3 regions of the Photobacterium sp. DA100 genome follow, and region 3 is predicted to be linked to each of the others. Evidence: predicted binding sites of a transcription regulator. Region 3 holds the regulator's gene; each other region holds the start of a gene.

Region 1 (10,693 bases), 370 kb from region 3:
TGCCAGATGGCAACATGCTAATGGAAAAGCCGGTTAAGGATAGCCGTACAGACAGGGATCACCGTTCAAGGACGGAAAAAACACATCAGGATGATGAAGAACAACAAGTTGGCACGGAAGCAATAATAACAAAAGGATATTGTCAGACCGGGATGTTACTAACTGGTTAAGGACAGACTAGACAGGATATAGCCAGCAATGGCGACCCCACAGAGCGACAGGTTACCCGACCTGTCGCTTTTTTCTTTTCCGCCACTTGCCTCGCCAACCTTAGTAGTGCACATTTCTCCATCAGATCTGCTATGATACCCGGCTTCATTGAGCGCCGCGGCAATGCCCTGTGCGGTAAAGTTAACAGGAGAGCAAAGATGGCCCCATGTCCGTTGTGCCAGAGCCGAAGCACTGCGCCGTTTTTTGAAGATCGGCGCCGACACTACATCCGCTGTGGGGAGTGTGCATTGATTTTTGCTGATCCCGAGTCGAGATTGTCGCCGCAAGAAGAGAAAGCACACTATGATTTGCATGAGAATAACCCGGAAGACTTGGGCTACCGGCGTTTTCTCGCCCGGTTGGCTGAGCCGCTGATGGAACGTCTCGGCAGTGCGCCGCTCTGCGGTTTGGATTTTGGTTGCGGCCCCGGCCCGACCCTGTCGCTGATGCTGGCGGAAGCCGGTCACAAGATGGCGGTCTATGATCCGTATTTTGCCGATGAGCCTGCCGTGTTGGAGACGCAATATGACTTTGTGACCTGTACGGAAGCAATCGAACACTTTTATACGCCTGCGAAGGAGTGGGGGCAGCTGGTTGGTATGGTAAAGCCCGGTGGTTGGCTGGGCCTGATGACCAAACTGGCACGAGATGCAGATGCCTTTGCGCAATGGCATTACAAGAACGATCCGACCCACGTGAGCTTTTTTAGCCGCGAAACATTCCACTATCTGGCCCAACGAGATGGCCTGGCGGTGGAATTTGTCGGGAATGATGTAATTTTGCTGAGGAAAACCCAGTAATGACCCGTAAGAAAAGAAGCCGTACTACCGGGATGTCCGATCAGGTAGTCACCGTAAAGACCCGCACCCAGCACGACCTTGATGGTCTGCAGCGTAAGAAAGATCGTAAGCGCAAAGGCCTGAAATCTGGTAGCCGCCACTCAGTGGTAACGCCAGAAGATGCCCGCAAAGCCGCCCAGCGTAAAGATCCACGCCATGGCAGCAAGAAAGCGATCCCATTGATTGTCGAGCCGAAGAAGCCGATGACCAAGCAGCAGCGTCGCATGAGCGCCGAGCAGGAGCTGCAGATGCTGGAAAATGATGCCCAGCTAATGATACTGCTTGATCGCCTTGAGGCCGGTGAGAAACTGGGCGCAGGCCTGCAGAAGCAAGTTGACCAGAAGCTGGACCGTATCGAGCAGCTGATGAACCAGCTAGGTTTGCTGGACGAAGACGAGCCGGAGATGGAAGAGGTAGCGACTCGCGGTCCTCGTTCCGATGACGATTTGCTCGATCAGTTCGAAAACATGGACTACGACGATTTCGACAAGGAGTAAGCCTTGCAGGATATGACATTGTGGCTAGGACTGGCCGGCCTGATTGTTGCGGTACTGGCAAGCTATGCCGGCTATTTGTTGTATAAACTTTACCAGCAGACCCAGCGCCACAAGGCGTTTCTTGCCCGCGCCCAGCGCCAGCAGGAAGAAGGGATCAAGCAGCGCAATGCCAACATCATGGAAAGCGTCTTGATCATCGCCGAAGCTGGCAAGCAGGATGAGTGCGATATGTCAGAAATTGCCATCCGCCTGTACAAACTGATGGAGGTCCTGCAGGGCGATCATCAGGTTGACTTTGCCAGCCAGTACCCGGCGATGCACGAGCTATATCAGGTGGTGAAGGACATGCCTCGCGGTGAGCAGCGCAAGACCCTGGCCAAAAAAGAGCGGATGCAGCTGGATTTGGTCAGGATGAAGGCCGAAGCCCGCCTGCTGGACACCATCAAGTCTGAGTTGGACTTGATCTTGGCGGCCAAGCCAGCCGCTTGATACCGGTTGCTGTTTTCCCCTGTCTATACTCAGAGGCAGGGGAAAATTGATCGGCTTGGCAGTTTAGTTAACTCCTATCTACATCTTAACCAAGTTGTGTCACACTGGACGGCCAATATTTTCTCCCCTCTAATTTAGTGGAAGTAAGTCATGTCAAATGAGCAGATTATTTGGGATCAGGCCCTAATCGAAAAATATAACTATTCGGGGCCGCGCTATACCTCTTACCCGACGGCGTTGGAGTTTCACGAAGCGTTCACGCCCGCGGAATTTGACATGGCGTGTGCCCAGTATCCTGAGCGCAACCTGTCTTTGTATGTTCATATCCCGTTCTGCCACAAGCTGTGCTACTACTGTGGCTGTAACAAAATTATCACCCGCCACCAGCACAAGGCCGATCAGTACCTTGATGCGCTGGAGCAGGAGATCCGCCAGCGTGCGGCGCTGCTGGGCGAGCGAACTGTCAGCCAGCTGCACTGGGGTGGTGGTACGCCGACGTTCCTGACCAAGCCGCAGGTGAGCCGCCTGATGGGATTGCTGCGCGAGCAGTTTACCTTTGCGCCCGATGCCGAGATCAGTATCGAGGTTGATCCGCGCGAAATTGAGTTAGATATGCTTGACCACCTGCGGAGCGAGGGGTTCAACCGCCTGAGTATCGGGGTACAGGACTTCAACAAAGAAGTTCAGAAGTTGGTTAACCGAGAGCAGGACGAAGCCTTTATTTTCGCCATGGCTGAACGCGCCCGCGAGCTGGGTTTCCGTTCGACCAACCTGGATTTGATCTACGGGCTGCCAAAGCAGACCCCTGAATTGTTTGCCCAGACGCTGGAGCAGGTGCTGACCATGCGCCCGGGTCGCCTGTCTATTTTCAACTATGCCCATATGCCGAAGCTGTTTGCTGCCCAGCGCAAGATCAAGGAGGCGGATCTACCGCAGGCCAATGAGAAGCTGACCATTTTGCAGCAGACCATCGCCACTCTGACCGGCGCCGGCTACCAGTTTATTGGAATGGATCATTTTGCCTTGCCGGAAGATGAACTGGCTGTTGCCCAGCGCGAAGGGATCTTGCACCGCAACTTCCAGGGCTATACCACCCAGGGGGACTGTGATCTGCTGGGGCTGGGGGTATCGGCGATTTCGATGATTGGTGATTGCTATGCCCAGAACCAGAAAGAGCTGAAGCAATACTACGCCAGCGTCGGCGAAAAGCGCGAAGCGCTGTGGAAAGGGGTTTCGCTGGACGGCGATGACCTGCTGCGCCGCGAGGTGATCAAGTCTTTGATCTGTAACTTCCATTTGGATAAAACCGCGATTGAGCAGCAGTTTGGTATCGAGTTCGATAGCTATTTTGCCGAAGATATCGAGTTGCTGCAGACCTTCATTAACGACGGGCTGGTTGAGGTGAGCGATACCGCGATTGATGTCGTGCCGAAGGGCCGCTTGCTGATCCGCAATATCTGTATGAGCTTTGATAAGTACCTGCGCCACCGCGCCCGTCAGCAGCAGTTCTCTCGGGTGATTTAACCCCTCCGATGGTTGTATCGCGCAGATAAACAAAAAGCCCTCGAGCCGCAATGGTTCGGGGGCTTTTTGGTATCGGCTGAGCTGAGGGATCAGCCGTTAAACATGTTCACCGCGGCAATCAGTGCCAGGATCCCGGCAGCGAAATGGCCTGGGCCATTGGCTGCGATTTCGCTGACGGCAGGCATTGCCACGCTGAATGAAACGATACTTTCCAGCATGGTGGGGTTCCCACTGTGTTCTTGGTGTTATGTTGCGTTGTGTGGTCGGCTTCAGGGGAGGCTGCAGCCGGGGGGTATTGTACGCAAAACGAGCGAAGATGGAATGGGGGTAGGTCAAAAAATGGCCAGTGATAGCGATTAATTTGCTTTGCGCTTGTCGATGTGGAAAGTCCCCCTGCTGCTGCCTGCGGGGGCGTTTCCTTACCGCTCCATAAAGGCAAGCGTTAATCTGTCACGACGTTGAGCTCTTTGAGCTTGCGGGTCAGGGTGTTGCGTCCCCAGCCCAGCAGACGGGCCGCTTCCTGTTTATGGCCGTGGGTGTGCTCTAGCGCCGCTTCCAGCAGAATTTTCTCAAACTCCGGTAATGCTTCGCCAAGCAGGTTCTGATGGCCCTGGCGCAAGTTGTCGAAGGCCCATTTTTCCAATGCATGGTGCCAATGCTGGTGGCCACCCTCGCCGGCTTCCGGCTGGCTCGGGGCAATCAGCTCCGGCGGCAAGTCGGCCGGCAGGATTTCCTTGCCGCTGGCCATGACGGTGAGCCAACGACAAGTGTTTTCCAGCTGGCGGACATTGCCCGGCCAGTCCAGCGTCGTCAGGGCCTCCTCGGTATCCGGGTGGAGGGTTTTGACCTCGACCCCCAGCTCATCGGAAGCGCGCTTGAGAAAGTGGCGGGTCAGTTGCGGAATGTCCTGGCGGCGGTCTTTGAGCGCAGGCAGGTGGACCCGGATCACGTTGAGGCGGTGGAACAGATCTTCGCGGAAATCCCCGTCGGCGACCAACCGCTCGAGGTTCTGGTGGGTGGCGGCAATGATCCGGACATCGACATTGACCGGCGAGTGGCCGCCGACGCGGTAGAACTGGCCGTCGGCCAGTACCCTCAGCAAGCGGGTCTGGATATCCAGCGGCATATCACCGATTTCATCAAGGAACAGGGTACCGCCGTTGGCCTGTTCGAAACGGCCCTGGCGGACATTGTTGGCACCGGTAAAGGCGCCTTTTTCGTGGCCAAACAGCTCCGATTCGATCAGGTCTTTGGGAATTGCCGCCATATTGAGGGCAATGAACTCCTTGTGGCTGCGTGGGCTGTGACGGTGCAGCGCATGGGCAACCAGTTCTTTACCGGTACCGGACTCACCGTTGATCAGTACCGATATCGAAGAGCGGGACAGACGGCCGATGGCTCGGAACACCTCCTGCATTGCGGGTGCCTCGCCGATGATCTCCGGCGCATTCTTTTCTATCGTCTCCGGCTGCTGCTGGCGCTTCTGCTCCTGGCTGTGGGTGACGGCACGCTCGACCAGGCTTACGGCCTCATCGATATCGAATGGCTTGGGTAGGTATTCGAAGGCCCCTTCCTGGTAGGCGTTCACCGCGGCATCGAGATCGGAATGGGCGGTCATGATGATGACCGGCAGGGTGGGGTAATCGGTCTGTAGCACCTTGAGCAACGAAAAACCATCCATCCCCGGCATGCGGATATCGGAGACCAGTACGTCGGGTACGCTGCGCTCCAGGGCTTCGACCACGCTGTCGGCATTGGCGAAGGTTTCACATTTCAGTCCGGCTGCATTGAGGGTCCGCTCCAGTACCCAGCGGATTGAGCTGTCGTCATCAACGACCCAAATTAGTCCTTTGCTCATGGTGAATCCTCTACATAATCGGTAAATACAAGGTGAATTTGGTATGGCCCGGCCAGCTCACGACTTCTATCTTGCCTTGGTGCTGGTCGACCAGGTTCTGTGCAATGGACAACCCTAGCCCAGTGCCGCCCTCGCGCCCGGTGACCATGGGGTAGAACAAGGTGTCCTGAATGTCACTCGGGATCCCGGGGCCATCGTCGATAATGTCGATCTTGGCGGCCACCCGATAGCGTTTGCCGTGGATCAGCGCCTGGTGGGCGGTGCGGGTCTTGAGGGTGATATTGCCGCCGCCGTGTTGCTTGAGGGCCAGTGAGGCATTGCTGACAATATTGAGGATGGCCTGCTCCAGCTGCTCGGCATCCATGGTGAAGTCGGGCAGGCTGGGATCGTAGTCGCGGTGCAGCTGGATATTCTCGCCGCAGTCGATACTGATCAACTGGCGGACTTTCTCCAGGACCACATGGATGTTGTCTTTCTGGCGGCTGCCGGGACGCTGCGGCCCGAGCAGGCGGTCGACCAGGTTGCGCAGCCGATCGGCCTGCTCGATGATCATCTGGGTGTATTCGGTATAGCTGGGGTCGGGCAGGGTTTTCTCCAGCAGCTGGGCGGCGCCGCGCAGGCCGCCAAGTGGGTTCTTGATTTCATGGGCCAGCCCGCGGACCAACTCCCTGGCGGCTTGCTGCTGGGCGTGCTGGCTGAGCTCCTGGCTGATCCGGCGCTGCTGGTCAATCGGCTTGAGCTCTAGCAGAATCAACAGCTCGCGCTGCCACGACAGCGGGCTGGCATTGAGCTCCAGTGTGTGGTGACGGCCGTCGATGACAAATGTCACGTCGCTGTCGGCCAGTCCTTGCCCACTTTGTAGCGTTTCCGGGATCAGGGTTAAATCCAGCGAGGTATGCTGGAGCAGATCCGGGAAGCGGGTGTTGTTGAGCCGGCGCTTGCTGAACGACAACAGCTGCTCAGCGGCCGGGTTGACGTAGCGTATGGTCAGCGACTCATCGAGCAACACGATTGCCGTGACTTGGTTGTCCAGGATCAGGGAAGAAAAGTCAGCCGTCACAATTACCATCCTTGTTGGTGCAATTCATCATGGTGCATTGAACTGCAAATGCACCATATTGGTGCAATCAAGTGTAGCCTGTCTGTCTGGTATCGTGAACGAAAAAATGGCGAACGCCTGTTATTTGGGCACTGGGTGCGGTGCCGGGCGTTGGTTGATACGGGCACGGTGCAAGAAGACAGTAATTTCTTCTGATGATGCAATAACCTTGCCGTGTTTGAGCAAATCGACCTGCAGGGTATGGCTGCCGCGATCAATGTTGGTGAGGGGCCAGGTCAGTTGGGTCTGCGGACGGCCGTATGGTTCACCATCAAGACGCAACTGGGCGCTATGGCCTTGGTTGAGTTTACGGTTAGCGACCGCGGCTACCATGATGTGGCCCTGGTTATCGCGCAGGGTTTGCTGATCCGCCGGACTGGTGAGCGCGATGCTTGGTAGCGGTAGGGCTGCGTCGCTGGGCGAGGGAGCGGTTTTCGGCACGGCATCGATTGTGCTCGGCAGCGGAGGAGATGAGACTTCCGGTGGCTGGATGTAGAGCGCCGAGGCTCCGGGGTGAGGCTTATCGGAAAAGTGGGTGGTGCCGTCTTCATCTTGCCAGGTATAGATCTGGGAGGCTGACGTGGTGGGCGGGAGCGTGGCCAAAGCCGCTAAAAAAGCCGCGAGTACATGCGGGATCCAGTACATGGTGTGCTATTGGGTTGTGGGTGTTGCGGTTATTGTTAGCAGCCTCCGGGAGGGGGGCAAGATCAAAAAGGCCAGCTTGTGAAGCTGGCCTAAATCAATTGTATCGACTTATATATCAGTTACTTAAACTGAGTAGTACAGTTCGAATTCAAGCGGGTGAGTCGTCATGTTCACTTTCTCGACATCCTGGGATTTCAGAGCGATGTAAGAATCGATGAAATCGTCAGAGAATACGCCACCGGCAGTTAGGAACTCACGGTCGTCGCTTAGTGCCTGTAGTGCGCCCTGTAGTGATTCAGCAACTGTTGGGATTTCAGCGGCTTCTTCTGCTGGTAGGTCGTACAGATCTTTGTCCATGGCTTCGCCCGGGTGGATCTTGTTCTGGATACCGTCAAGGCCAGCCATTAGCATGGCTGCGAAAGCCAGGTATGGGTTTGCCGCTGGATCACCGAAGCGAACTTCGATACGGCGTGCTTTCGGGCTTGGTACCACTGGGATACGGATAGAAGCAGAGCGGTTACGTGCAGAGTAAGCTAGCATAACCGGCGCTTCGAAGCCCGGTACCAGACGCTTGTATGAGTTGGTAGCTGGGTTGGCAAATGCGTTGATTGCGCGAGCGTGCTTGATGATACCGCCGATGTAGTAAAGCGCAGTTTCAGACAGGCCGCCGTACTTGTCGCCTGCAAACAGGTTAACACCGTCTTTCGCCAGTGACTGGTGGACGTGCATACCTGAGCCGTTGTCGCCAACCAGTGGCTTAGGCATGAAGGTGGCTGTTTTGCCAAATGCGTGAGCGACGTTGTGCACCACGTACTTGTAGATTTGGATTTCGTCGGCTTTGGTTGTTAGCGTGTTGAAGCGGGTAGCGATTTCGTTCTGGCCCGCCGTCGCAACTTCGTGGTGGTGGGCTTCAACGACCAGGCCCATCTCTTCCATGATGAGACACATGGCAGAACGGATGTCCTGTGATGAGTCAACCGGAGCGACTGGGAAGTAACCGCCTTTAACGCCTGGACGGTGGCCTTTGTTACCGCCTTCGAAGTCAGAGCCTGTGTTCCAGGCTGCTTCTACGTCGTCGATCTTGAAGAAAGAGCCTGACATGTCTGTCGCGAACTTCACGTCGTCGAATAGGAAGAACTCTGGCTCAGGGCCGACTAGTACTGTGTCGGCAATGCCGGTTGAGCGCATGAAATCTTCCGCACGCTTGGCAATAGATCGTGGGTCACGGTCGTAGCCTTGCATTGTAGCAGGCTCTAGGATGTCACAGCGGATGTTCAGGGTTGCATCTTCGGTGAACGGGTCTAGTACCGCGCTCGCTGCATCTGGCATCATCACCATATCTGATTCGTTGATACCTTTCCAACCAGCAACAGAAGAGCCGTCGAACATCTTGCCTTCTTCGAAGAAGTCAGCATCGATCTGGTGGGCAGGGATAGAGATGTGCTGCTCTTTACCCTTGGTATCGGTAAAGCGTAGGTCAACAAACTTAACTTCGTTTTCCTGGATCAGCGCAAGTACGTTTTCTACTGACATCTTGAGTAACCTCCGGTGTTAGGTTGGGCAACTAGCCGCAACAAATTAGGAATGAGCGTGTTCTGCTCTATTGCCCAAGTACATTGCGAGAACCGTGCCAACTTTTAAAAGCCCCAAAATAGCGCACTTAGTCGGTATTCCGGGCTGAATTTATCCATCAACTGCACCTTTTTGGGGAATGCTTGCACCATTATGGTGCGTGGTGGGGCGTATTCCCCTTTCTGGTGCGCGTATCTACATTAGCCCACCGCGGCATATTGTCAATCGGCGGAGAGGGAAAAAGCACGGCAGCAAGCCGGTTGGGCTAGTACTTTACTCGCTAGGTATGCGGAAAAACGCACGGTGAGAGCGGGGGAGATAAAAAAGGCGGTGATATAAATCACATATTACGTGGGTTTTGGCGTAAAATCTGTTAGATTATGAGCCGTTTTTTTAACCAAGTAGCGCCATCCGGTCGCTGCATGTTCTGAGTGAATGTGAATCCATGTCTAATCCACAGATCGATAAATTAAGAAATATCGCAATTATTGCGCACGTTGACCACGGTAAAACCACCCTGGTTGACAAACTGCTTCAGCAGTCTGGCACGTTAGAGTCTCGCGGTGAAGTTGAAGAACGCGTAATGGATTCCAACGACATCGAAAAAGAACGTGGTATTACCATTCTTGCCAAGAACACAGCGATTAACTGGAATGATTACCGCATCAACATCGTAGATACCCCGGGACACGCCGACTTCGGTGGTGAAGTAGAGCGTATCATGTCGATGGTTGACTCTGTACTGCTGATCGTTGATGCCGTTGACGGCCCAATGCCTCAGACGCGCTTCGTAACCCAGAAGGCGTTTGCCCACGGCCTGAAGCCAATCGTGGTTATCAACAAGATCGACCGTCCGGGCGCGCGTCCTGACTGGGTGATGGATCAGGTCTTCGACCTGTTCGACAACCTGGGTGCGACCGACGAGCAGCTGGACTTCCAGGTTGTTTACGCATCAGCACTTAACGGCTGGGCAACGCTGGAAGAAGGCGAGACTGGCGATGACATGGAACCATTGTTCCAGGCTATCGTTGACAACGTTGCTGCACCTGACGTTGATGTTGACGGTGCCCTGCAGATGCAGATTTCTCAGCTTGACTACAGCTCATACGTGGGTGTTATCGGTGTAGGCCGTGTTACCCGTGGTAGCGTGAAGCCGAACCAGCAAGTGACTGTTATCGGTGCAGACGGCAAAACCCGCAACGGTAAAGTTGGCACGATCCTTGGCTACCTTGGCCTTGAGCGTCACGAAGTTGAGCAGGCGACTGCCGGCGACATCATCGCAATCACCGGTCTGGGTGAGCTAAAGATCTCTGATACTATCTGTGACGTGAACGCGGTTGAAGCGCTACCTGCTTTGTCTGTTGACGAGCCAACAGTAACCATGACGTTCCAGGTAAACACTTCTCCGTTCGCTGGTAAAGAAGGTAAGTACGTCACTTCACGTAACATCCTTGAGCGCCTGCAGAAAGAATTGGTACACAACGTTGCCCTGCGCGTTGAAGAAACTGAAGACCCGGACAAGTTCCGCGTCTCTGGCCGTGGTGAACTTCACCTGTCTATCCTGATCGAAAACATGCGTCGTGAAGGCTTCGAGCTAGCGGTATCTCGTCCTGAAGTTATCATCAAAGAAGAAGATGATCAGCTGATGGAACCGTTCGAAACCGTGACTATCGATGTCCAGGAAGAGCACCAGGGCGGTATCATGGAGAACATCGGCCTGCGTAAGGGTGAGCTGACTGACATGTCTCCAGATGGCAAAGGCCGTGTGCGCATGGACTTCATGATGCCTTCTCGTGGCCTGATCGGTTTCCAGACTGAGTTCATGACCTTGACTTCTGGTTCTGGCCTGATGTACCACACGTTTGACCACTACGGCCCACACAAAGGCGGTACCATCGGTCAGCGTAACAATGGTGTGTTGATTGCTAACGCAGCGGGTAAAGCCCTGACTAACGCCCTG
Region 2 (10,693 bases), 1.0 Mb from region 3:
CGCCATGTCGGTCACCGACCCCGACAACTCGATGCACAGCCTGTACAAGGGGTTCCTGCCTGAGCATATCTTCGCCCAGTCGCCGGAGGGAGGCTTCTTTGAGCCTTGGCAAGAGTCGGATATTGATGATTTCCGCCACCAGCTCGAGCAGCAGCACCGCAACGTTGCCGCAGTAATTATCGAGCCTATCGTGCAAGGAGCGGGGGGGATGCGTATCTATCACCCGACCTTCCTCAAGCGGGTGCGACAGCTGTGCGACGAATACGGTATTTTGCTCATTGCCGATGAGATAGCGACCGGTTTTGGCCGCACCGGAAAATTATTTGCCTGCGAACATGCCGGTATCAGTCCTGATATTATGTGTGTCGGCAAGGCGCTGACGGGGGGGTACATGACCCTTTCGGCCACCCTTACCAGCAGCCATGTCGCAAATACGGTATGTGGCGGAGATGCGGGGTGCTTTATGCACGGCCCGACCTTCATGGGCAATCCGCTGGCCTGTGCGGTCGCCAATGCGAGCTTGGATATCCTCGCCCAAGGCAATTGGCTGCATCAAGTAAAAGCCATTGAAAAACAATTAGCTGAGTCACTTCCTGAGATTGAAGCACTCGACAAGGTCAAAGCCGTTCGCTGGCTGGGGGCCATCGGCGTGGTCGAGCTCCATGAGCCCGTTGAGATGGCCAGTATTCAGGAAACTTTTGTAGACAGTGGGGTATGGATTCGCCCATTTGGCACACTTGTCTACATAATGCCTCCATTTATCATTAATCAACAACAACTTAGCCAGCTCACTTCCGCCATCATGTTAGCACTTAAGTAGTATCGAAAAGCAGACAACTTCTAAAGATTGTCTGCTTATACTTTTCCTGAACGTTATAGCAAACCCAACTTCAGGTTGGCCCGTATTTATATAATGAATAACGTCAGTAAGGCTAATACTATGCAATTACCACTATTTCCGTTACAGATATACCTGCTGCCAGGTGGGATAAGTAAACTGCGTATTTTCGAACCACGCTATACCCGTTTAGTCAAACTGGCTATGGGGGACGGTAACGGCTTCGGCCTCTGCATGAAAGATGAAGCCACGCTGTGCCATTTCGGTACCCGGGTAATCATCACGGATTTCGAAAAGCTCCCTGATGGGCTGCTGGGCATTACCATCAAAGGCGTTGAAAAATTCCTGATCAATAAACATTGGCAAGAAGAAGATGGCTTACGGTTTGGCGATGTCACCCCGATCTCTAATTGGACCCCAAGCCAAATCAAGTTTGTCGATCGAGATATTTCCAATAGCCTAAAAGCCCTGTTCGACGAATATCCCGAACATGCCGAGAATTATCCCCTCCCCGATTACAATGACATGACTTGGGTATGTCAGCGATGGCTGGAGCTGTTGCCCCTGGAAACCAACCAGAAGCAATGGTTCATGAGCCGCAATGATCACCGTGCAGCCCTCTCTTTTCTGCACAATGTCATTGACGAACAGCTGAAAAGTGACAGTTAATGTGACAATTTAGGCAACCATATGTCTGTGGATGTGAATTTTTACAAAGGCATATTGACCTAACTCGGCAACAAAGTCAGTCAACCCTCAATCAGTTTCATCAACAAATGGCCATCATACATTGCTTGCTTCACCAGAGCAGCACCCGGCATTGTCGCCTGGGTATAGAAAGAGCTCTGCTCAATGACCAGATCCCGGTTGTACACCGGTAGCGACTGACTGCGGACACAATCCATGATCGCCGGATACAAAATATCTTTCGCACGGTTGAATTCACCACCGATCAAGACCTTCTCGGGATTGAACAGGTTAACCATGATTGCAATGGCTTGGCCCAAATGGTGGCCCAGCTCAACAATCACCTGCCTGGCCAATGTATCGCCAGCCATCGCCGCCTCACAAATCCGCTCTATCGTCAACGTCTTGCCATGAAGCGACGAGGGATGGCCTTCCCGCAGCCTCTGATCAACCTGCTCGATAACAGCCTTCACACTGGCTACCGTTTCAAGGCAACCGTGGTTGCCGCAGAAGCAGCGTTTGCCGTAGGGTTTGATCTGGATATGGCCCAGTTCACCGACGTTACCGATCCGCCCTTGCAGCACAACATTATCAAGCACGATACCGGCACCGACGCCGTGGTGGATAGACACCAAAATGGAATTAGCCACATCGCGGGAGTTACCGAACAGTTTTTCGGCCAGTGCCCAAGAGCGGGTATCATTACCGATAAATACCGGCAGCCCAGTTGCCTCATGGATTGCAGGCCCGAGTTCCAGGTTGTGTACATCGTAATGGGGCATCTGGATAACCATACCGGCATCGGAATTTACCAATCCCGGCAGTGACACGGCAATAGCCGTGATCCTATCTAGTTCACCGACATGATTGGCAAAGAAAGTGTGGATCTCGGTGATCAGCTTTTTCAGTACTTCATCTTGGTGCAGAACATCGATATCCTGACGCTCTTCCACCAGGATATCCCCGCCCAGCTCGTGCAAAGCGATGGTTAGGTAACCCCGCCCCAGTCGGATAGACAGAAATTGCCAACCCTCGTTGGCAGGCACCAACCCAACGGCAGGACGGCCCCGGCTGGAAGATTCCTGAATCGCGGTTTCTTTGATCAGGTGGGCATCAATGAGCTCACGGGTAATTTTGGTAATACTCGCAGGGGCTAGCTGGCTACGTTTGGATAGCTCAATGCGGGAGATTGGCCCAAACAAGTCAATAAGCTTGTACACGCTGCCGGCATTGTTTCTTTTGATATGGTCTATGTGACCTGGCTGAGCGACATACATGCCTAAACTCCCGGTAAAATCTGTCATCATTTAATACAAATTGAATTTTTTTACTTTGCGAACTAATTGTGAAGTCGATAATGTTAAGTCCGTGACAAGGGTCACGATGAATCATGAAAAACAAAGCAATTTTTGCCCTAGCTCTCATTGTACCGCAAAACTATTGCCTTTTTTTTAACTACAAAAATTAACCGACATAAAGACAGCTCCATGCAATTTTGCGATAATCACCGGTCGCAAAATCCCCCCACCATGAGGTTAACGGTGTACAAAATTAACGAAGTCTTTGAAACAATCCAAGGTGAAGGTGTATTTACCGGTGTACCTGCCATTTTTGTCAGGCTCCAAATCTGCCCTGTGGGCTGTGCCTGGTGCGATACCAAACAAACTTGGAGTGCTGAACCTCAGGATCACGGCTCTATCGAAGACGTCATGGCAAAGACCGGTGACTCCCCGCTCTGGACCGAGCTAGATGCACACGGCATCGTTAATTTACTTGCCCAGCAGCAGTACACCGCCAAACACGTCGTGATCACCGGCGGCGAGCCTTGTATCTACGATTTGCTGCCGCTTACTACCGCTCTTGAGCAAGCGGGCTTTAACTGCCAGATCGAAACCAGTGGTACGTCTGAGGTGCTGGCAACGGATAACACCTGGGTCACGGTTTCACCCAAAATCAACATGAAGGCCAAGCTTCCTGTGCTTGCAAGTGCGCTGGAACGTGCCGATGAGATCAAGCATCCCGTCGGTACCCAAAAAGATATCGAACAGCTTGATGAGCTGATCGCGGGAAAACAGCTCAAGGCCAACGTCAATATCGCCCTGCAGCCAATCAGCCAAAAGCCGAGGGCGACCGAGCTGTGTATCGAAACCTGCATCAAGCGCAACTGGCGCCTGTCTATCCAGACCCACAAATACCTCGCTATCGCGTAGTCGCTTGACATCGAGGTGACAGGCTACCTTATTCGGCTGTCTTACTTTCAGGACAGCCGCTCTATCTCCGAGACACATCTCCTTTCTTAACTTTGCATCTTTTTGCCCTATCTATACTGAGCAGAAACTAATACCAATAAAGATTCATGATCCAGTGACCTATTGGGGAAATTATTATGCGCAGTTACCTGGGATATACCCTGCTGGCTATCAGTAGCCTGCTGCTTGCTGCCTGTGGAGACAGCGGTAAGCCCGCCGAGCCCGTTGCAGGCACGCCCGTGCCCGTTTCAACCACCTTCACGGTTTCTGTCGATGCACCCGACGGTATGGTTCTTGCCGCCAATCAAGGTTTCTCTTTGATCAGCCCAGCCTATGCCAATGCAGTTAAACATCTTACCGAACAGAATTTCGCGGCTGTCTGGCTGGACGACAAAGGGAAAATTTTTGAATCTATCGATATCACCCGGCTTGAGGCCAAAGGAGATGGCAACTATGTCCTAGATGCGGGCACCCGGGCGCGGATCAATGCCGTCTTGCTGGTTGATCTGGACGGAGTTCCCGAGTACACCCTGGGCGAGAGCCTGCCCACCGGTTTGCTTATGACACCGCTGGCCGCTGAGCGCCTAGCCATTTCTCTTGAGTCATCGCTCACCTTCTATGCCCTTGCCCAGCGTGTTGTCGCCGATGAAAGCTGGGGCGTCTTCACTGACGTTTTCGAATCCGGGGCACAGGGGGCGGTTGCTCTCGCCCTAGAAGACATCAACAAGATCGCCATCGATATCCGTGATACCCTTTTCCCGAAAATCGGTATTCAAGGACTAACGCTCAAAGATCTGATGAGCCTGACCATCGTTCAGACCATGACCGAAGGCCGGCTTGAGCGGTTCTTTACCGAACAGTCGGCTGTCGCCGCCAATGTGCTGGCCATCCTCAATGACGGTTATTGGGAAATCAGTGCGTCAGAGGGCAACCAAGGCAAGGCGATTTTTGCCGACACGACATCGTATGACGGCAACGAAACCACAATCAGTGAGTTCAGCTGGGATAAAAGCGGCAGTGAAGATATCACCCTGACGGAAGTTTTCACCTACTTCAGTAACTCTACCAGCTTTGGCTCCGACGACATCCGCTCGCAAGTGCTTACAAACCAAGGCTGGGTCGGTCTGTTTAATTATCTTAAAGTACAATTTTCAACTGACCGCAGTGCTTTGCTAACCGATGCCGCACTCAATACCGATGCGGAGAGAGGCGTTACCCTAGAAGCCAAAGTTTACGCCCTATCGGGTAAAAAAATGCATGACTTCCTTTCGAGTAAGCAGAACCATTACCTCACCCGTTATATTGAAGACGACATGACATTCAGTGACGGTGCCTCAGGCTTCTACTTCACCTGGCGGCCAGAAAATGAAACCTACCTGCTTTGCGACAACACCAATGATAAGGACACCTGCCGAGCCTATCCATACCTTGCTCCTGACGCCGGGTTTACTTCGCTTGACGATATCAAGACGCCATTGTTCAACGTGGGTATCACTATTGACCAGGTCAACGGATTCAAACTTAGCGACAATATTGTCGCCGAGTTCATCGGTGATGATTTCTTCACTGTCCGCTACTGGAGCCGCATTGCAGCCAACGAGTGGACAATCCAGGACACCGGGGTATGGGCACCGACCACGGTATCGGGCAAACCGGTGATCCGGTTCGATGTACCGGACGTCATCAAGCAACTTGCCGACGACTACGCGTTCAATGGCCGCAATCTCTTCCTCATCGAGGACCGGGGTTTCGTTAATATCGGCGAGGTATTGCTCGAGCGGGCTGAGTTCCATTATTCAGGCTTTGATAATGATGCCAAGGCGCAGATTTTTGCCGCGGCAACACGGGACAACTTGCCGCCCTTTGGAGAATGTGTCTTTGGCAATACCAGCCTCGCCAATGAAGGGCTGTTCCTTAATGCTGTGACCGAGTGTGGCGGTGACGAGCGTTTCACTACCCAGTCAGTCAGTGATCTTACCGACAAGACCTTGGTTCAGATCAGTGAAGAGGGCGAAATTTCCGCTCACATCCTCCGCAGTGACAACAGTTGGGATCACTATCGCAATACCCTCAAGGAAACAAGCTCCCGTGCATGGTCCTTCACTGAAGAGGGCTACCTGAAGCTGTTCGGCAACACCAACATTGAAGATGAATTCGATTTCTGGGCGTTGACCAGTTATGAATACCAGCAAAATCTGCTGGCGATAAAGGTCTTCAGCCAGCAGGGACAGCAAGCTCAAATCACCAACCTGATGGCCCGCGAGTATTTACCGGGCACCCTGGCCGCTTGCCTTGATGGTGATTCTGGCTGGGATCAAACCACGGCAACCCCGGTTGTCAAAGAAAGCCTCGCCAACTACAACAACCAGGTCCAGCTCTGCAAACAGATCTGGTTTGGCCGCAACCCGATCTTCACCGAAGCGCTGTTAGTGGGACAGAGTGGCGATAACCGCGATGATAAAGCCCTAACTTTCGCCAGCGACAATGAGGAAGGCCAAGAGCGCTACCTGAAGCTCAGCGACACCTTCCAAGGTGAGTACTTCCTCGGCAGTTATATCGACAAAAGCGGTTGCGGTTTCAACTTCGATATCCGCTGGAAGATTGAAGATGATGGCACGCTGTATTACGAGTCAGTTGACGAGTCGTACCCGATGAATGAGCGGATCCAAATCACCGATACCGATGGTTTGAAACTGGCCATCAAAGCCTTCAACCACCAGGGGCGCTGGCAAACGGATGAATCTTTGAACTACGGCAGCGATGAAGGCGAGATCTGGAGCGACATCGTCACCTTGATTGACGCCAGCTCAGTACCCAATGTGGTTCCGACTGAACCGCCACCACCGGTTCAAGAAGAGACGCCACCTTCTGGTGAGACACCGCCACCAGAAGGGGAAACACCTCCGGCGGAAGAGGAGCCCGCAGGGCCACCAGCCGGAACAATACTCAATGATGGTGAAGTCTGTGCCTTCGATGTCACGGAAGAACAAGCACCTTAGAGATCCATCTATAACAGTAACAGCCCGGGAAAACGGGCTTTTACTGTTATAAAAAGCTGGAGAAATGCGGCTATCAACTTGAAGGACGTCAGAAAGACTATTATAAACTCGAGCAAGGCTTCGATGACAAAGTCTATTATGGCATGACTGCTAAAGAGCATTCGGCCCAACATTAAATTAACACCATAAGGCCAAGCCCCGTTTGGCCTCTTTGTCGCCAATCAGCAGCAACAAGATTAAATACCATGCAATAACAAAGCCCTAGACCACACACAGATCACATTCAGGTAATATTCTCAAACAGAATAGTTGCTCGGCATCACACCCACCACAACCAACCGTCTATTAACATTTCAAACACATTACAATATCCACAATAAAAATAAGAGATCATGGAAGATGCGTCTTACAATCGCCAACAAACTGCTGCTTACCCTATTTTCAGTTTTCACTATCGTCTTGGTAACCAGCCTTATTTATGAAGCAGGACAGCAAAAGAAGTTGCTGGAGTCGGTGATCAGCGAACAAACGCTGGATAAAGCCGGCAACTACTTTGATAGCTTAAATATGATGATGCTGACCGGGACTATGTCGCAAAAGGAAACCCTGCGCCAGAAGGTTCTCTCCCACAGTGGAATTGAGAATGTCAGGGTGATCCGGGGCCCTGGCATTACTCAGTTTTTCGGCCCCGGGCTAGACAACCAGGCTGCCGTTGACCACTTCGACCAACGCGCGCTGGCCGGAGAAACCATTGCCGAGACCATAACCACCGAGCGTGGCAGCAAACTCTTGGTGGCGCTGCCGATGAAGGCCAGAGCCGACTACCGGGGAACTAACTGTTTACAATGTCATATCGTACCGGAAAATGAGGTGCTCGGTGTTGTGCGGCTGGAGTACGATTTAGCCCCCCTGTACCAGCGTATTAACCAGCAGTTGCTTTCGGCAGGAAGCATTATGGCCGCCATCGCCGCAACCGGCTTCCTCTTTACTCTATTCATGATCCGCCGGATCATCGTCAACCCGCTCAAGCGTCTCTCAGACTACATGCGAACCACCAGCAAGAATAAAGATCTCAGTCAGCGGCTCAATGACAACCGGCAAGATGAAATCGGAGAACTCTGCAACAGCTATGATCAAATGCTGGACAATTTCTCCACAAGCCTGGAGCAAGTACAGCATACGTCGGTATCGCTCAGCGAACAGGCCAACCACTTGATTTCGGTCTCCTCCCAGACCAATCGGGCAGCCGACAGCCAACGGGTCGAAACCGACGACATGTTCAGTGCCATCGATACCATGCAGCACCAGCAGCATGACACCGAGCAGCGCACCACCGAATCGGCAGCCTTGAGCCAGCATGCAGCCGAGTCGGCCAGTGCTGGCACCCAACTCGCTTCTGAAGCCGGCGAGAGTATCCAGCAACTGGTCAAGGACATCGAGAACGTCAAACTGAAGATTGACCACCTCAACCAGCAGAGTCTGCAGGTGGGCAGTATCCTTGATGTGATCCGCAACATTGCCGAGCAAACCAACTTGCTGGCACTCAACGCCGCCATCGAAGCGGCCAGGGCCGGTGAGCAAGGCCGTGGCTTTGCCGTCGTGGCCGATGAAGTCCGTAGTCTCGCCACCCGAACCTACCAGGCGACCGGCGATATCCAGACAATCATCGAAGCCCTGCACAGCGACTGCGAAGCGTCTGCCGAGGCTATCGATACCACCTGCCAAACCGCCTATTCCAAGGTCGATACCATCCAAGAGTTATCAGCCGCATTGGCAGCGATGGGCGATCAGATCCAGGTAGTCAATACCCATGCAGTCGATATTCAGCAGCAGAGTGCCAGCCAAGCTTCATTGGCCGACGGTATCCGGTCAAAAATCGACACGATCAGCCAACATGCCGCCGATACGGCTACCCATGCCCAAGCTTCGAAAGAAATTAGCGTAAATCTTGAGCACTTGGCAGAACAATTAGAGCGATTACTGCATCAATTTACCCTTTCAGGCAATAACAAGGCTTGATGCTAAACGTAAGACAGGTAATATGGGTTCCTTGGACTGTGTCTTAGGGTAGAATACCCGACAGTACACAAATAAAGTGCCTTAACGGAGAATAATTTACACATGACTTACGCGCCTGTAACAGACGTACTTAGCGGTAAGCTAGCGGTTGACAGTGAAGTCACTGTTCGCGGCTGGATCCGTTCACGTCGTGATTCCAAAGCTGGAATCTCTTTCCTTGCCATTTATGACGGCTCTTGTTTCGACCCGATTCAGGCCGTGGTCCCTAATGAGTTAAATAATTACCAGGAAGAAGTACTTAAACTGACCACTGGTTGCTCTGTTGAGGTCACCGGTAAGATTGTTGAATCACCAGCGAAAGGTCAGGATTTCGAGCTAGCAGCCACTGACGTTAAAGTGGTTGGCTGGGTTGAAGATGCTGACACGTACCCTATGGCGAAAACCCGTCACTCTATCGAATACCTTCGTGAAGTGGCACACCTTCGTCCGCGCACCAACGTCATCGGTGCAGTAGCACGTGTTCGTAACTGCCTTTCTCAAGCTATCCACCGTTTCTACCACGAGCAGGGTTACTTCTGGATGTCTGCACCGCTGATCACAGCCTCTGACTGTGAAGGTGCCGGTGAAATGTTCCGCGTATCGACGCTGGACATGGCTAACCTGCCTCGTACCGAACAGGGCGATGTTGACTTCAACGAAGACTTCTTCGGCAAGGAAACATTCCTGACCGTATCTGGCCAGCTAAACGCAGAAGCATACGCTTGTGCCCTAAGCAAGGTTTACACTTTCGGCCCGACGTTCCGTGCTGAAAACTCTAACACCAGCCGTCACCTTGCAGAATTCTGGATGGTTGAGCCTGAAGTGGCATTCGCCGATCTGGACGATGTTGCCAAGCTTGCTGAAGACATGCTGAAGTTCGTGTTCAAAGCGGTACTTGAAGAGCGCCGTGATGATCTTGAGTTCTTCGCTCAGCGCATCAACAAAGACGCAATCTCTCGCCTAGAGCAGTTTGTAGATTCAGACTTTGCCCAGGTTGACTACACCGACGCAATTCAGATCCTGAAAGACTCTGGCCGCAAGTTCGAGTTCGACGTTGAGTGGGGCATCGATATGTCCTCTGAGCACGAGCGCTACCTGGCAGAAGAGCACTTCAAAGCTCCGGTTATCGTGAAGAACTACCCGAAAGACATCAAAGCGTTCTACATGCGTATGAACGACGACGGCAAGACTGTTGCTGCGATGGACGTTCTAGCACCGGGTATCGGTGAAATCATCGGTGGTTCTCAGCGTGAAGAGCGTCTGGACATCCTGGACGGGCGCATGGTTGAGATGGGTATCGACCCTGAGCACATGGGCTGGTACCGTGACCTGCGCCGCTACGGTACAGTACCGCACGCTGGCTTCGGTCTAGGCTTCGAGCGTCTGGTTTCTTACGTAACGGGTATGGCTAACGTTCGTGACGTGATCCCATTCCCACGTACGCCACGCTCAGCAAACTTCTAATTCAGCGTTAGAAGCTAAACCTATTCCAACATAGGTCAATCTACCTCACAGGACGAGCCCATGCTCGTCCTGTTTGTTTGTACCCCACCTAATTCGGTTGTCCAAATCCCTGTAACTCTCATTTCATAACCTCTACGCCCCCTCTTTTTTGACACGACCAGAACATCCACCGATGGCAATGCACGTTAACTTGCTATATAACTAAAATTCAGTGGCTTGGCTGCTTTCCTTCACACCGGAAGTGTGTTTATAGTCAGCGGACCAGCAGCAAGGAGGCAAGATGATAAAACGGTTAGTAGATAGGCTGATTTTCGGTGGGCTGTTGATTGCAACCCTGCAGATCCCCATGCTGGCAGACCATTATCTGCAGTACCTGTCCGGTTTTTTTGATGCCAACA
Region 3 (10,693 bases):
CCTTAAAGTCGGTACCCATGGGTCGACATACGGTGGTAACCCGTTGGCTTGTGCAGTGGCCGAGGCGGTGGTCAGTGAAGTGACCAAGCCGGAAGTGCTGGCTGGGGTCAAGCAGCGTGAGCAATGGTTCCGCGAAGCCCTTGCAGCAATCAATGCCAAGTATCCGGTGTTTGCCGAAATCCGCGGCAAGGGCTTGCTGCTGGGCGCGGCACTCAACGAGGAGTGGCAGGGCCGGGCAAGAGATATTCTTGTTGCTGCCGGTGAAGAAGGGCTGATGGTGCTGGTCGCCGGGGCTAATGTCGTGCGCTTCACCCCGTCTCTGGTGATTGACAAAGCCGATATCGACGAGGGCATGGCCCGGCTCGAGCGTGCCATCGCCAAAATCTATTCATAAGTTTAGTCAACTGGTTGCGGCTGGCAGGAGCTTGGCCGCTGCCTCCGGCCCTGTGCCGGTATTCTCATTCATTGGCAGCGTTGCTGCAGCTTGCATCAGGAGGGAGTTCGATGCTGGTTATACGTCCTATTACTGCCGCGGATCTGCCGGCACTACTACAGTGCGCGGAAGAGTCGGGCCATGGTTTCACCTCGCTACCGGTTAACGAGGAAATCCTCGCCAACCGGATTCAACACTCTGAAGAGAGCTTTGCCAAGGCGGTGACCCTGCCGGGTTCGGAAGGTTACCTGATGGTGGCGGAAGATACCGAGACCGGGGAAATTGCTGGGACGACGGCGATCGAAGCCGCCATTGGGTTGGATAATCCGTTCTATACCTACCACTTGAGTACCGTAGTGCACTCGTCCCGCCGCCTCAATGTCCACAACGTGGTCAAGGTGCTGACCTTTGGCAATGACTACACCGGCGTAAGTGAGCTTTGTACCCTGTTCCTGCGTCCGGAGTGGCGGCAAGGCCTCAATGGCCGGCTGCTGTCTAAATGCCGTTTCCTGATGATGGCGCAGCACCCCGAGCGCTTTGACAGCACCGTCATTGCCGAAATGCGCGGGGTATCGGATGAAGACGGCCATTCCCCGTTCTGGGAATGGCTCAAAGAGCATTTCTTCTCGATTGACTTCACCCTGGCTGACTACCTGACTGGTATCGGCAAGAAGGGTTTTATCGCCGACCTGATGCCGAAGCTGCCTATTTACGTCAACTTGCTCAGCCCTGAAGCCCAGGCGGTGATCGGAGAAGTACACGAGAAGACCCGCCCGGCACTGCGTTTGCTGGAGAATGAGGGGTTCACCTGCCGCGGCTATGTCGATATTTTCGATGCCGGTCCGACCGTCGAGTGCGATGTCAGAAATATCGAGTCGGTCCGTCACTCGCAAGTATGCCGGGTCGAGATCGGCCAACCGGCCGGGCAGACCGATTGCATTGTCAGCAATACCTCATTTACCCATTTCCGAGCGGTGGTCGACAAGGTCGATGTACTGGATGGCACCGCGCTGCTGAGCCCAGAGGCAGCCAGGGCGTTGGACGTTAAACAAGGGGATCAGGTGCGCCTGATCGCCCAGTAAAGGAGAACATCATGACTCAATGGATTGCAGGTCGCTGGCTCGCCGGCGAAGGGCAGGCGATGCAGTCGCTCAATCCCTATACCGGTGAAGTGGTGTGGCAGGGCCAGACCGCAACGGCTGAGCAGGTCGAGCAGGCTGTGTCTGCCGCGAGGGCAGCCCTGGTGGGCTGGCGCCACACACCGTTGGCCGAGCGCCAGGCGATAGTCGAACGGTTTGCCGAGCTGGTCAAAGCCCATAGCGAGGCCATTGCGGTGGTGATTGCCGAGGAAACCGGTAAGCCGCTGTGGGAGACCCGCACCGAAGCCGGGGCCATGGTCGGCAAGATTGCGATATCGCTGCGCGCCTACCATGAACGTACCGGCGAGAAGCAGAAAGAGGTTGCGGGTACCCAGGCCGTGCTTCGCCACCGCCCGTTGGGGGTGATGGCGGTGTTCGGGCCGTATAATTTCCCGGGGCATTTGCCTAACGGCCATATTGTGCCAGCGTTACTGGCGGGCAATACCGTGGTGTTCAAACCCTCGGATCTGACGCCGAAGGTCGCGGAAGAGACCATGAAGCTATGGCAGCAGGCCGGGTTACCGGACGGGGTTATCAACTTGGTGCAGGGGGCCCGAGAAACCGGGGAAGCCCTGGCTGGCTCGAAAGGGATTGATGGCCTGCTCTTTACCGGCAGTGCCAATACCGGCCACTTGCTGCACCGTCAGTTTGCCGGCCAGCCGGGTAAGATGTTGGCGCTCGAGATGGGCGGCAACAACCCGATGGTGATCTCCCGTCACTTTGGCGAGCTGGATGCCACTGTCTACACTATTATTCAGTCTGCCTTTATCAGTGCCGGCCAACGTTGTACCTGTGCCCGCCGGCTCTATCTGCCGCACGGCACGGAAGGCGATCGCATTTTGGCCCGTTTGATTGAGCTGACCCGGCAAATCCGGGTGGGCGGCCAGTTTGACGAGCCAGCCCCGTTCATGGGGGCGCAAGTCTCGGTCCAGGCCGCCGACAATATCATCCAGGCCCAGTCGCGACTGGTCGAGATGGGCGGCGTCTCGCTGCTGCCGGCGGCCCGTGGCCAGGGGGCGATTGTCACCCCGGGAATCATTGAGGTTAGCCAAATCGCTGAGCTGCCGGATGAAGAATATTTTGGCCCATTGCTGCAGGTTGCCCGCTACCGCGATCTGGAGGAGGCGGTGGAGAAGGCCAATGACACCCGCTACGGCCTGTCGGCAGGCCTGGTGTCGACCGATGACAGCGAGTGGCAGTACTTTATCGAGCATATCCGGGCCGGGATCGTCAATCGCAACCGCCAGTTGACCGGGGCCAGCGGCGATGCGCCATTCGGTGGGCCGGGAGCGTCTGGCAACTTGCGGCCGAGTGCGTATTACGCGGCAGACTACTGTGCGTACCCGATGGCCTCGATGGAAGGTGAGCAGCCGGAGCTACCAGCCCAGCTTTCACCGGGGATCATGCTTTGAGGGCCATCGACAATCATTCACTAGCCAAAGAGGATAGCGAGCACATGGAAAGGGTAGAGCAACTATTTGAACAGTTATGGCAGGATTACATCCAGCGCCTGTGCCCCTCGGCTGCCCAGGTTCACGATCTGCTGACCGAGGAGGAGCCGCTGCTCAACGACCATATTGCGCTGCGGACATTCAACTTGCCGAAGGTCGGTCTTGACCGGCTGGCGGCACCGTTTATCGCGCTTGGCTACAAGCCGTGTGGCCGTTATCACTTCGAGGCCAAGAAGCTGTACGCCGAGCACTTTGAGCACCCCAATCCACTGGCACCCAAAGTGTTTATCAGCGAGCTGATGGTCGGCCAGTTTAGCTCCTTGCTGCAGCAAACGGTCAGGGATCTGGTTGATCAGGTTCCCGAGCAGGCCATGCACGATCCGGCCTTTTTGTATGGTGGCCGATTGTGGGATCTGGACTACGCGACCTATGAGTTGCTGGCGGCAGAGAGCGAATATGCCGGCTGGCTGGCCGCCCATGGTTTCGGGGCCAATCACTTTACTGTCAGCCTCAACCAGCTCGAGCAGTTTACCGAGGTGGCCGAGGTCAATCACCTACTGCGCCATAACGGTTTCGAAATCAATAGTTCGGGCGGTGAGGTCAAGGGCAGTCCCGAGGTGATGCTGGAGCAGTCATCGACCATGGCTGATAGGGTAGAGGTCGGCTTTACCGATGGTGTGTATACCATCCCCGGTGGCTTCTATGAGTTTGCCAAGCGTTATCCGAAGGAAGACGGCGAGCTGTATACCGGCTTTGTCGAGGCGTCGGCTGACAAGATCTTCGAAAGTACCGACGCAGGTTAACGTCGCAGCCCTCGCTGCAGCGGGTAGCGTAAAAGTCCCAAGCCCAAGAGCCTGTGGCCACTTGCTGTCACAGGCTCAGTTCTATGCGTTGTACTAATGCTTGAAACTGTCGAGCGGATAGCCCAAGTGAGCTCCAGGCGAGTGGCGCTTCACCCTCTCGTGCTGCTCGAGGTAGTGGCGGCTGTCACTGAAACCGGTCATTTCGATGGTATCAGGAAGCGGCGAAATGATCCCGCGGTGCAAGTGGTGGGAGCTGTGTGGTGAAAAGCGTTCGATGTCCATACCGGTATTCCATTACAGGTGATGAGGGTTGATATGCACAATGTAGCATTAAGCGGTGTAGATACAAGCATAAAAACAGTGATGCGCTAGACAGTAATGCTGTGTAAGTATGAAAGGGGCGGGCGAGAGGCAATAAAAAAAGCCGCATGATGCGGCTTTTGGCTATCTGCTTGTTCAAACGGGCTGCTTAGCGCGTACCGTAAACAACGATGGTCTTACCGTGGGCTGAGATCAGGTTCTGCTCTTCCAGCATCTTCAAGATGCGGCCCACCGTCTCGCGGGAACAGCCAACAATCTGGCCGATTTCCTGACGGGTGATCTTGATCTGCATACCGTCTGGGTGCGTCATTGCGTCTGGCTGTTTGGCCAGGTTCAATAGTGTCTGTGCGATACGGCCGGTAACATCCAAGAATGCCAAGTCACCTACTTTCTGGCTCGTCACCTGAAGGCGGCTTGCCATCTGTGCCGATAGGCGCATTAGGATATCCGGGTTAACCTGGATAAGCTGGCGGAATTTCTTGAACGAAATTTCTGCTACTTCACAAGGGGTCTTGGCACGAACCCAAGCGGTACGCTCTTGGCCTTCTTCGAATAGGCCTAATTCACCGATGAAGTCACCTTGGTTTAGGTAAGACAGGATCATTTCCTTACCTTCTTCATCCTTGATCAGGACCGCAACAGAACCTTTGACGATGTAGTAGAGCGTCTCTGCTTTTTCACCCGCGTGGATCAAAGTACTCTTTGATGGGTATTTATGAATGTGGCAATGGGAAAGAAACCACTCTAGAGTTGGATCTGTTTGAGGTTTACCTGGAACCATATTACTAACTTCCTCTGCGTTTGTTGCCCAACAACGACGTCCTTCAAAATGAGGCTGGGCCTAATCATAATTAGCTCGTCGTTTAGGATATTCAGTCAACCGCTGGGCTGCAAGCTCACGTGAATAATTAGTTCAGATTTTATCTTTTTTCGGCGCGCTTTTCTTGATATTGATCTATCTGAAAAGGCCATTTTGTAGTCATAAGTGTGCACATGATCACACAGTTGCTAGATAGTGCCCAAAGCCCCTAAAAGTTGTAAGGAGAAAGCAATGCAATCACGAGTGAAATGGGTCGAAAATATGACCTTTCTAGGACAGTCAAATTCTGGCCACAGCGTAGTTATGGACGGTAACGGTGGCGAAAAAGCACCGAGTCCGATGGAGTTGGTATTGATGGCTGCAGGCGGGTGTAGCTCGGTGGATGTGGTTGATGGTCTTAAGTCGGCGGGGCAGAAAATTACCGGCTGCGAAGCGCAGATCTCCTCGGTACGACGCGAGCAGGCCCCGCGCATTTTTACCACGGCCAATTTGCATTTCGTCGTCACTGGTGAAAACTTGGATGAAGCGGTTGTGGCCAAGACGGTAGCAGACTCGTTGGAAAAATACTGCTCGGTATGCCTGATGTTGGGTGAAGGGGTCGAGATGACCCATTCATACGAAGTGCTGGAGCAGCTTTGATCTAGCGGCATTAGTCGAGATCGGCGAGCAGCGCCAGTCGCTGCTCGGCGGTCAGCTCGGTGACGGCCCGGTAGTGGGGATGGTCGATCCCCATTTTCACATGGGCCCCCTGCTTGAGCAGGCTGATGTCTGACTGGCTCAGCTCAAAGCGCAAGAAGTGGACGCTGGATGTTTTGTTCCGGTCTTCCCGGGCTAGGTCCTCGTCGCATATAGGACTTACTCGCTCCCCGCCATTGACTTGGATCCACGTTTTCCGTTCAATACCGACCAGCCGCTGCAGCTGGCGTTTGCGCTCCTCCGGCGCCGGGTACTCGATCATCATCGTAGCCTTCCAATTACTGCCGTCGGGGATCAGCGGATTGTAGGCCGCAAGTTCGTCGGCGATCCCTTCGGGCTCGAAGATCCGCTCAACGCGCAGCATTTCCTGGATCTGGTACTGGATGGTCAGCCTGTCTTCGAAATAGAGCTTTACATCGGGGCCGATCGCGATGCGCCGTGGCTGTTTATGGGCCATTACCCGCTGCCGGAACTCAGGCCGTTGGCGGGCATATACCTCGAGGGACATTAGGTCGGAAGCGGAAAGGGTCATGGGAGCTCCTTGTTGGTTGAAGGTCATAGCCCATAGGCTTTGCGCAGTAAGGTAATGGGATGCTCGGCCTGCTCGATATTGCTGGCCAAATTGGCCAGGTGGGTGGCTGCCATCGGGCAGTCGCTGGTGAAATGATCCAGCGGATGCAGCTCGAGTTTGCGGACCACCGGGCGGCCAATTTTAACGGCGAGCTCATGGCTCTCGACCTTGACCGCGTAAGTACCGTCGTGGCCGGAGCAGCGCGGCTGGGTATGCAGGGTCGTGCCGGGAACCAACTTGAGGATCTCTTCGGTTTTCATGCCGATATTCTGCACCCGCTGGTGGCAGGCGACTTGGTAGCCGATGTCTCCCAGGGGATGCGGAAAGTCGGTGTTGAGCAAGCCGGCCTTGTGGCGGAGCGACAGATATTCAAAAGGGTCGAAGAAGGCGTCCCGCACCCTTAGCACGTCCGGGTCATCCGGAAACAACAGCGGCAGCTCCTGTTTGAACATCAGTACGCACGAGGGGATGGGGGCGGTAAGGTCGAAGCCTTGCTCAACCATGCCCAGCAGCACCGGGATATTGCGTTCCTTGGCCTGGCGGACACTTTCGAGATCTCCCAGCTCCATTTTGGGCATTCCGCAGCACTGCTCGGATTTTACCAGCTCGATGGCGATACCGTTATGCTCGAAGACTTTGAAGAAGTCGGTGCCGACGGCGGGGCTGTTGTAGTTGCCATAGCAGGTGGCGAACAGGGCGATCTTGCCGGTTGTCCCGTTGGCGGGCTGGGGGGCAATCGCCGACGGCACGTTGGGGACGGATTTGCGCAGGGTTCGGCTGTGGTAAGCCGGGACCGGGGCGTCCTTGTGCACCCCGGCTTTGTGCAGTACTCCCCGGAAATGCACATTGTTGTTGAGGGCGTTGACGGTTTTGTCGATGACGGGAAGGGTCGCGGCTTTGCCGACGGCGTCAGTGCTCGACAAGATCTTGTCACGGAGGCTGGCACCATGGTGCTTGAAGTGGTTCGCCTTGGCGCGTAGCATCAGGTGGGGAAAGTCGACATTCCACTCATGAGGCGGAACATACGGGCATTTGGTCATGTAGCACATATCGCAGAGATAGCACTGGTCGCTCACCTTGCTAAAGTCTGCTGGGTCGACGCCGTCAACTTCCAGGGTGGATGACTCATCGATCAAATCGAATAGGGTCGGGAAAGCGTGGCATAGGTTGACGCAGCGGCGGCACCCGTGGCAGATATCAAATACCCGCCCCAGCTCTTGGTTAAGGGCATCGGTGTCGTAAAAGTCTTCACTTTGCCAGTCGATGGCATGGCGGGTCGGGGCTTCTATCCCGCCCTCTTTTTTGTTTTTCATGGCATGGTTCCCGGTAGGGAAGCAGAAGGCACGGCTCCTGCTTCAGGTGCTGCCATAGGCGGACTCAGTCGTCGAGCTGGTCTAGGGCTTTCTGGAAGCGGTTGGCGTGGCTTCGCTCGGCCTTAGCGAGGGTCTCGAACCAGTCGGCAATTTCATCGAAGCCTTCCTCGCGGGCTTTGGCGGCCATGCCCGGGTACATGTCGGTGTATTCGTGGGTTTCGCCAGCAATGGCGGCTTTGAGGTTATTGCCGGTATCGCCCATAGGCAAGCCGGTAGCCGGGTCACCGACCTCTTCGAGGTACTCAAGGTGGCCATGGGCATGACCGGTTTCCCCTTCGGCCGTGGAACGAAAGACGGCTGCGACATCGTTGTAGCCCTCGACATCGGCTTTGGCGGCAAAGTAGAGGTAGCGCCGGTTGGCCTGGCTTTCACCGGCGAAAGCATCTTTGAGGTTCTGTTCAGTGGCGGAGCCTTTGAGAGCCATGGGAAGTCCTCCTCTTGGTAATTATTGAGACATCACTCAATAAGATTAAAGAAGAGAACTTCCATTTCAGCCAATAGATTCTCTAGGCCAATACCATCGCTTTTATCGATGGTTTAACCGATTTTACCGGTATCGATCAATTGCTGGATCAGCGGCCGCATGATGAGCTCCATCGCGAAGCTCATCTTGCCGCCGGGTACCACCAGGGTGTTGTGGCGCGACATAAACGAGCCCTGAATCATTGACAGCAGGTAGGGGAAGTCGACATTCTTGATCCCGCGGAAGCGGATCACCACGAAGCTTTCATCCAGGCTCGGGATCCCCTTGGCACTGAGGGGATTGGAGGTATCGACCGTTGGCACCCGCTGGAAATTGATATGGGTGCGGGAGAATTGCGGGGTGATGTAATTGAGGTAGTCATCCATCGAGCGCACGATGGACTCCATCACCGCCTCGCGGGAGTGGCCGCGATCCCGGGTGTCCCTGACAATTTTCTGGATCCACTCGAGGTTGACGATAGGCACCATGCCGATAAGTAGGTCGACATGCTGGGCGGCATTGACCTCGCCATCAACCACCCCGCCGTGTAGCCCTTCATAGAACAGCAGGTCGGTATTTTCTGGCAGGGTCTGCCAAGGCGTGAACGTGCCCGGCATCTGGTTGTACGGCACGGCTTCGTCAAACGTGTGCAGGTAACGGCGGAACTGGCCGCTGCCGTCTGCGCCGTACTGGCGGAAGAAAGTCTCCAGCAGCGGGAAGTCGTTGGCCTGGGGCCCGAAATAGCTGATATGGCGGCCTTGCTCTTTGGCCTTGCGGATTTCGACGTCCATTTCCGGACGGGTGAAGCGGTGAAAACTGTCGCCTTCAAGCCAGGCAGCATTGATGCCCATCATATTGAACATCTTACGGAATGCTTCGGAGGTGGTAGACGTACCCGCCCCCGAGGACCCTGTTACTGCAATAATGGGGTGTTTTGCAGACATGACAAACCCTGTCGTTAACATTAACGGAAAGAGTTATTAACAGGGCTGGGCGGCAAGGTCAAGCCGGGATGTCAAAAATGCAGGGTCGACAGAATTTGCGAGGGGTTAGCGGTGTCCCAACTGGCGTTTGGATTTGATGTCGATGGTTTCATGCAGTTCCGAGTAAACGATCACCGCCTCGCCGCTTTCCAATTGCTGGCGCACCCTGGCTACCTTGGCAGCCAAGGACAGCTCGCGTTCGCCGTAGTCGGTCCCTTCGCGCAAGACGAAATGTTCGATGATGTTGGTCAGGGTTTCGGGATCAATGTCTTGCCAAGGGATATTCATAACGGCACTTTTTCTGTTGCAGACGATACGACGATTATATTGGCAAATACATCAGTTGTAGAGGGATAAGAGCGGTTCTAAGGCTCTGAGGTTCTATGGCCCTATGGGTAAAAGCCTAAGATATTAAAAAGTTAAAGGTTTGACACAGGCTGTCGGCTTTAAGATTCTGTTTGCAGGACCGCAGGACCGCAGGACCGCAGGACCGCAGGACCCAGAGTTTCACTCCTGAACTAGGAGCCAGAACCTAGGATCTTGTGAAACCACGCTGGCACTGTCTTCTCCAGCCAGAAGTCCGGTTGGCGCCACGAACCGGTGACGAAGCCGACATGGCCGCCGTACTGGTACAGATCATATCGGATATGGGGGGGAAGCGGGCCGGTGGGGATCACGGCCTCGGTCATGAACGGGTCGTCCTTGGCGTGGATCACCCGCAACGGGATGGCGACATCGCCCAGTCGGGACAGCCCGCTGCAGCGCTGGTAGTAATCGGCGGCATCCTTGAAGCCGTGCAGCGGCGCGGTGACGAACTCGTCGAATTGCCACAGGGTTTCGAGCTGTTTGGCATCTTCGCCCGAGAGAGGCATCGCATCGGGCAGGGCGGCGATCTTCCGCTCCAGGTTGCGCTTCATCGAGCCGAGCAGGTACTGCTGGTAGACTTTGGAGAAGCCTTGCTGGATCCGCTCCGAGCAGGCAGCTAGATCCAGCGGGGGAGAAATCACCTGGGCGGCCGTGAGCTGCGAGTGGTCGCCACTTTCGGCCAGGTAGTTGACCAACATATTGCCACCGAGCGAGACCCCGACGGCAAAGAAAGGGCGCCCGGGGAGTTGCTGGCGCAGCCACTGGATGAAAAAGCGGGCATCGCTGGTTTCCCCCGAATGGTAGCCGCGTGGCTTGCGGTTCAGCTCGCCGCTGCAGCCGCGAAAGTGCATCATTACCCCGAGCCAGCCCTGTTGCTTGGCGGCATGGAGCAAACCGTTGGCATAGGGGCTGTGGAAGCTGCCTTCCAGGCCGTGGAACAGGATCAGCACCGGTTGGCGGGGCAGGCAGTCGGCAGCAGGCGCAGTCCAGGCCAAATCGAGGAAGTCACCATCCGGCGTCTCGATCCGCTGGGTAAGGGGCATGAACAATGGCTTGCGGCGCAAAAAGCGCGGCAGCAGGGTCTGCAGGTGGGGATTGGCAAGCCCTTTGGCTGGGTGGAAAGCCATTGTCATAACGTTACCTCGGTGTTATTTCGCCAGCAGTTTGTCAATTAATGCCATGGCTCCCTGGCGATGGCAATAGCGGGCCAGGTTCGCGGCCGGCTCTTGCTCTGCTACGTGGCGAAGCAGCATTTGGTTTAGCACTGCTATCAA

The links. The regulator CRP, encoded in region 3, controls carbon source genes, mostly activating them, when cyclic AMP is high. The targets are predictions, from matches to a motif close to TGTGANNNNNNTCACA.
Region 1: typA (translational GTPase TypA) is a predicted target of CRP. The motif match lies at 9,063-9,078, and genes of this name have one in related genera.
Region 2: PTW35_RS06250 (ROK family protein) is a predicted target of CRP. The motif match lies at 2,893-2,908, and genes of this name have one in related genera.

The regions. Positions count from the first base shown of each region.
Region 1 covers NZ_CP119423.1:3,729,851-3,740,543, reverse strand. Annotated here, with positions in the region: gene PTW35_RS17075 (hypothetical protein) at 1-170, shown strand, start outside; gene PTW35_RS17070 (class I SAM-dependent methyltransferase) at 369-1,010, shown strand; gene yihI (Der GTPase-activating protein YihI) at 1,010-1,546, shown strand; gene PTW35_RS17060 (DUF2489 domain-containing protein) at 1,559-2,035, shown strand; gene hemN (oxygen-independent coproporphyrinogen III oxidase) at 2,186-3,559, shown strand; gene PTW35_RS17050 (hypothetical protein) at 3,649-3,777, opposite strand; gene glnG (nitrogen regulation protein NR(I)) at 4,002-5,417, opposite strand; gene glnL (nitrogen regulation protein NR(II)) at 5,428-6,477, opposite strand; gene PTW35_RS17035 (DUF4124 domain-containing protein) at 6,598-7,161, opposite strand; gene glnA (glutamate--ammonia ligase) at 7,285-8,694, opposite strand; gene typA (translational GTPase TypA) at 9,179-10,693, shown strand, end outside.
Region 2 covers NZ_CP119423.1:1,275,709-1,286,401, reverse strand. Annotated here, with positions in the region: gene bioA (adenosylmethionine--8-amino-7-oxononanoate transaminase) at 1-820, shown strand, start outside; gene PTW35_RS06255 (LON peptidase substrate-binding domain-containing protein) at 941-1,507, shown strand; gene PTW35_RS06250 (ROK family protein) at 1,588-2,802, opposite strand; gene queE (7-carboxy-7-deazaguanine synthase QueE) at 3,067-3,735, shown strand; gene PTW35_RS06240 (hydrogenase expression protein HypA) at 3,912-6,773, shown strand; partial or broken gene PTW35_RS06235 (N-acetyltransferase) at 6,821-6,949, shown strand; gene PTW35_RS06230 (methyl-accepting chemotaxis protein) at 7,173-8,792, shown strand; gene asnS (asparagine--tRNA ligase) at 8,895-10,295, shown strand; gene PTW35_RS06220 (DUF2937 family protein) at 10,576-10,693, shown strand, end outside.
Region 3 covers NZ_CP119423.1:226,067-236,759, forward strand. Annotated here, with positions in the region: gene PTW35_RS01095 (aspartate aminotransferase family protein) at 1-394, shown strand, start outside; gene astA (arginine N-succinyltransferase) at 505-1,515, shown strand; gene astD (succinylglutamate-semialdehyde dehydrogenase) at 1,527-2,984, shown strand; gene PTW35_RS01110 (DUF1338 domain-containing protein) at 3,029-3,826, shown strand; gene PTW35_RS01115 (hypothetical protein) at 3,920-4,108, opposite strand; gene crp (cAMP-activated global transcriptional regulator CRP) at 4,296-4,928, opposite strand; gene PTW35_RS01125 (OsmC family protein) at 5,199-5,606, shown strand; gene PTW35_RS01130 (DUF3501 family protein) at 5,617-6,195, opposite strand; gene PTW35_RS01135 (heterodisulfide reductase-related iron-sulfur binding cluster) at 6,219-7,547, opposite strand; gene PTW35_RS01140 (rubrerythrin family protein) at 7,612-8,031, opposite strand; gene PTW35_RS01145 (phosphoribulokinase) at 8,145-9,014, opposite strand; gene PTW35_RS01150 (YheU family protein) at 9,120-9,341, opposite strand; gene PTW35_RS01155 (hydrolase) at 9,572-10,552, opposite strand; gene PTW35_RS01160 (TIGR02444 family protein) at 10,568-10,693, opposite strand, start outside.